One region of the Lysobacter stagni genome, then DNA from elsewhere that is predicted to be linked to it. Evidence: predicted binding sites of a transcription regulator. Region 1 holds the regulator's gene; the other holds the start of a gene.
The links. The regulator FliA, encoded in region 1, starts transcription of late flagellar genes. The targets are predictions, from matches to a motif close to TAAAGTTTNNCNNNCNNNGGCCGATAA.
Positions count from the first base shown of each region.

Region 2: the regulator FliA is predicted to act here: its motif matches at 1,483-1,509, upstream of QLQ15_RS00165 (HDOD domain-containing protein).

Region 1 covers NZ_JASGBI010000001.1:148,098-150,489, reverse strand. The annotation lists gene QLQ15_RS00690 (protein phosphatase CheZ) at 1-616, opposite strand, end outside; gene cheY (chemotaxis response regulator CheY) at 613-1,005, opposite strand; gene QLQ15_RS00680 (RNA polymerase sigma factor FliA) at 1,216-1,983, opposite strand; gene QLQ15_RS00675 (MinD/ParA family protein) at 1,980-2,392, opposite strand, start outside.
Region 2 covers NZ_JASGBI010000001.1:36,856-39,247, reverse strand. The annotation lists gene QLQ15_RS00170 (peptide chain release factor 3) at 1-1,290, opposite strand, end outside; gene QLQ15_RS00165 (HDOD domain-containing protein) at 1,546-2,392, shown strand, end outside.

The sequences.
Region 1 (2,392 bases):
CCAGCGAAGACAGCAGTTCGTTCGCGTCGTCCTGCGTCGCCGGCGTGGGATCGACACCCGCCACCGACGGGCCGAAGCCGCGTGTGTTGTTCAGTTGCAGCGGCGTGGCGCTGGCATCGGTGGCCTCGCCAAGACCCGCGTGCACGGCCCGCACCAGGTCCACGACACGGCGGATGATCTGGCCGGTGAGGTCCTGATAGCCCTGCGCGGCGGTCATTTCGGACATGCGCGAGCGGATCGCGGCGACGGTCGCCGCCTGCTCGTCGGCGGCGGCGTCCGGCAAGGTGCCCAGCAGCACGCCGCATTCCTGGATCAGGTCCAGCGTGCGATGGCTTGCTTCCTCGCTCACGTGGACGACGTGTTCCAGTCGCGCACAGGCTTCCGGCAGCGAGCCGGTGGAGGCGATGCCACCGTCGCCCAGCGCGTTCTCCAGCTCGCGCGCAAGGCGTGCCAGACCCTGCACCAGGGGTTGGCTGCGCCACTGGATGAGCGCATCGACATTCGTGCGCCAGCCGGCCAGGTCGTCGTGTTCCAGCGCCCACAGCGCTGCGTGCAGACGTGCGATCACGGCCTGCCGGTCGTCCGGGAAAGCTTTCCCGCAGGACGCGTCGGTCACGCCGCCGCTCCCATGCGCTCGAACACCTTGTTGAGCTTGTCTTCCAGCGTCGCCGCGGTGAAGGGCTTGATGACGTAACCGTTCACGCCGGCCTGCGCGGCTTCGATGATCTGCTCGCGCTTGGCCTCGGCGGTCACCATCAGCACCGGGATCTTCGCCAGCGACGCATCGGCGCGGATCGCCTTGAGCAGATCGATGCCGGGCATGCCGGGCATGTTCCAGTCGGTGACGACCAGGTCGAACGGCGCCTTCTTCAGCTCGATCAGCGCGGTGCTGCCGTCGTCGGCCTCGGCGGTGTTGTGGAAGCCCAGGTCGTTGAGCAGGTTCTTGACGATGCGTCGCATGGTCGAGAAGTCGTCGACGATGAGGATGCGGATGTTCTTGTCCATGTGGGCGTGGCTCTGTTACAGCGGAGAAAAGTGCGGAAGAAATTCAGTGCTGATCGGTTACGTGATGCGCCGGTCCTTCGACTTCGGTCCTTCGACTTCGGGCCTGCGGCCCTACGCTCAGGACGAACGTTGGAGCGATCCCGTTCGTCCTGAGCGTAGGCGCGAAGCGCCGAAGTCGAAGGAGGAACGGGCCGGCCGGTGGAGGCGGATTCAATACCCATCGTCCTCATCGTCCTCATGCGCGCCGCGCCATTCGCCCAGTCGCGAACGCAGGCGCAACATCGCCTGGCCGTGGATCTGGCACACGCGCGATTCGCTGACGTTGAGCACCGCGCCGATCTCGCGCAGGTTCAGTTCCTGCTCGTAGTACAGCGACAGCACCAGCTGTTCGCGTTCGGGCAGGTTGGAAATCGCTTCGCCCAACGCTTCACGGAACTCGCCCTGCTCGAACTCGCGCGCGGGCGTGGTGCCGGCGTGCGAGGCCAGGTGCGGTTCGCCATCGTGCTCGTCCAGGTGCGCTTCCAGGCTGATGAGCTGGCCGCGCGCGGCGTCCTCGAGCATGCGGTGGTACTCGTCCAGCGGCACGTTGAGCGCGCCGGCGACTTCCTGCGACGTCGCGGCGCGGCCGGTGCGCTGTTCCACCTCGCGCGTGGCCGCGACGACGTCGCGATAGCGCCGGTGCACCGAGCGCGGCACCCAGTCGCCACGACGGATTTCGTCGATCATCGCGCCGCGGATGCGGATGGATGCGTAGGTTTCGAACGCGGCGCCCTGGTCGGCCTGGAAATTGCGTGCCGCGTCGATCAGGCCGAGCATGCCGGCCTGGATGAGGTCGTCGATCTCCACACTGGCCGGCAGGCGCGCGGCGAGGTGGTGCGCGATACGTCGCACCAGTTCGCCATGGCGCTCGACGATCTCGGTGGCGTTGAAGGTATCGGCCGCGCGCTGGGTGGCGCGGTACTGGGCGGCGGCGTTCATGCGACGGCGCTCCTCAATGGATCGTTCGCGTGGGCCGCGCCGCCCGCGCTGTGCGCGACGAGGCGTTCCATGAAGAATTCGACGCCCCCGCGCGGACCGGTCGGCGACTGCCAGCTGCTGGCGCGGCGTGCGATGTCGCGGAAGGCCAGTGCCGACGGGCAACCCGGGAACGCTTCGACGACGGCTTCCTGGCGCTGGATCGCGCGGCGCAGCCATTCGTCGCGCGGGATCGCGCCCATGTAATGCAGGGTCACGTCGAGGAAGCGGGCGCTGACGCGTTCGAGCTTCTCGAACAGCTGCTTGCCTTCGACGGCGTTGTTGACCTGGTTGGCCAGCACCTGCACGCGCGTCACGCCGCGCTCGCGGCTGAGGACCTTGATCAGCGCGTAGGCGTCGGTCACCGAGGCCG
Region 2 (2,392 bases), 110 kb from region 1:
CATCAGCGGACGGAAGAACTGCGTCGCGCCTTCCTCCGACAGCTGCGCCAGCCCCTTCTGCAGCTGCTTGAGCTTGAGCGGGTCGCGCAGGCGTGCGCGGCGGAACAGTTCCGGCGCGAAGTTCGGAATGCCGGTGAAGCTGAGCGACTCGCCTTCGGTGAAGGTGTCGCCGATGGAGATGGTGCCGTGGTTGTGGATACCGATGACGTCGCCCGGCCAGGCGCTCTCGGCGATCTCGCGGTCAGAGGCCATGAAGGTCAGCGCGTTGGCCAGCTTCACTTCCTTGCCGCTGCGCACGTGGAAGGCCTTCATGCCGGCGCTGAACTGGCCCGAGCACACGCGCATGAACGCCACGCGGTCGCGGTGCTGCGGGTCCATGTTGGCCTGGATCTTGAACACGAAGCCGGTGAGCTTGGGCTCGTACGCGCCGACTTCGCGGCCGGTGGTCGCACGCGGCTTGGGCGCGGGCGCATGCTCGACGAAGAAGTCCAGCAGCAGCTGCACGCCGAAGTTGTTGACCGCCGAGCCAAAGAACACCGGGGTCTGCTCGCCGGACAGGTACCTGGCCAGGTCGAACGGGTGCGAAGCGCCTTCCACCAGCTCCAGCTCGTCGCGCAGCTCCTGCAGCATCTGCGTGCCGATGCGCGCTTCCAGTGCCGGATCGTCGATGGACGCAAAGATGGTCGAATCCTGGCGCGTGAAGTTGCGGCCCTGTTCGTACAGGTGGACCTCGCCGGTCACCAGGTGGACCACGCCCTTCAGGCGCTGGCCCATGCCGATCGGCCAAGTGATGGGCGCGCACTGGATCTTCAGCACGCTCTCCACTTCGTCCAGCAGGTCGATCGGGTTCTTGCCCTCGCGGTCGAGCTTGTTGATGAAGGTCATGATCGGCGTGTCGCGCAGCCGGCACACCTCCATCAGCTTGATCGTGCGCTCTTCCACGCCCTTGGCCACGTCGATGACCATCAGCGCCGAGTCCACCGCGGTGAGCACGCGGTAGGTGTCCTCGCCGAAGTCGGCGTGGCCCGGCGTGTCGAGCAGGTTGACGATGCGGTCCTCGTAGGGGAACTGCATCACCGAGCTGGTCACCGAGATGCCGCGCTCCTTTTCCAGTGCCATCCAGTCGGACGTCGCATGGCGCGCGGCCTTGCGGCCCTTGACCGAGCCGGCCATCTGGATCGCACCGCCGAACAGCAGCAGCTTTTCGGTGAGCGTGGTCTTGCCCGCGTCGGGGTGCGAGATGATCGCGAACGTGCGGCGGCGGGCGGCTTCGAGGGAAACGTCGGACATGGCAACGGCGGGCGCGGATGGGCCGGAAAGCTGGTCCGCGGATCGGGAAGCGGGAAGGGCCGCGATTATACGTGTGTGGGCCCGGTCGCCTTCGCGCCGCCGCCGCGCGAGGCCGGGCCGGGCGGCGTCCGCCCCCTGAATCCCAAACTGTGCGCCACTTGGCAGTTCGCCCGTTTCCCCCGTTCATACCCCTAAAGAGACGGCCGACGCGGCCGCTACCTGCCCTGAATGTCCGGTCTTGCAGCAGGGGGCGGTGTGCGCATTGTCATTGTGGGTGAGGATGCCGGCCGCGCCGGCGAGTTCGAGGAATCGCTGAGCTATTTCGACCTGGGCTGGGACGTGCACTGGCTGGCCGAGGCCGATGCCGCGCTGTCGCTGACCGAAGTCGACGTCATCCTGTGCGGCCTGCGCGTGGGCGCGGTGCCCGGAACGGCGCTGCTCGGGCAGATGTCCAGCATGCATCCGGAGGCGGTGCGCATCCTCCTGCTCGACCAGGACCAGGACAGTTCCCAGCTCCAGGGCCTGGACTGCGCCCATCGCCTGCTGTCGCGTCCGCTCGACGCGGGCGAGCTGATCGAAGCCGTCGACAGCGTCGCCGAGCTGCGCCAGGTGCTGGGCAGCGAGGAGCTGAAGCAGGCCGTGGGCCGGATCGGCTCGCTGCCGCCGCCGCCGCGCCTCTACCTGGAACTGTCGCGCCTGCTGCGCGATCCCGATGCCAGCAATGCCGCCATCGCGCAGATGCTGTCGCAGGACCCGGCGATCGTGGCCAAGGTGCTGCGCCTGTGCAATTCGGCGTACTTCTCCGGCGGTCGCGAAATCACCGATATCCGGGCTGCGGTCACGCGCCTGGGCCACCAGACGTTGCTGCGCCTGGTGCTGGCCAGCGAAGCCTTTGGTCCGACGCAACTGGCCGGCAAGGAGCGCGAAGCGATCCAGGACCGCGCCCTGCGCACCTCGCGCCTCGCGCGCCGCCTGCTGGCGGGGCCGAGTGCGGAACTGGCCGCGACGGCCGGCCTGCTGGCCGAAGTGGGCAAGCTGCTGCCGGGCGTCTCGAACGGAACGGAAGGTTCGACCGGACCGCATTACGCCGAGGCCGGCGCCT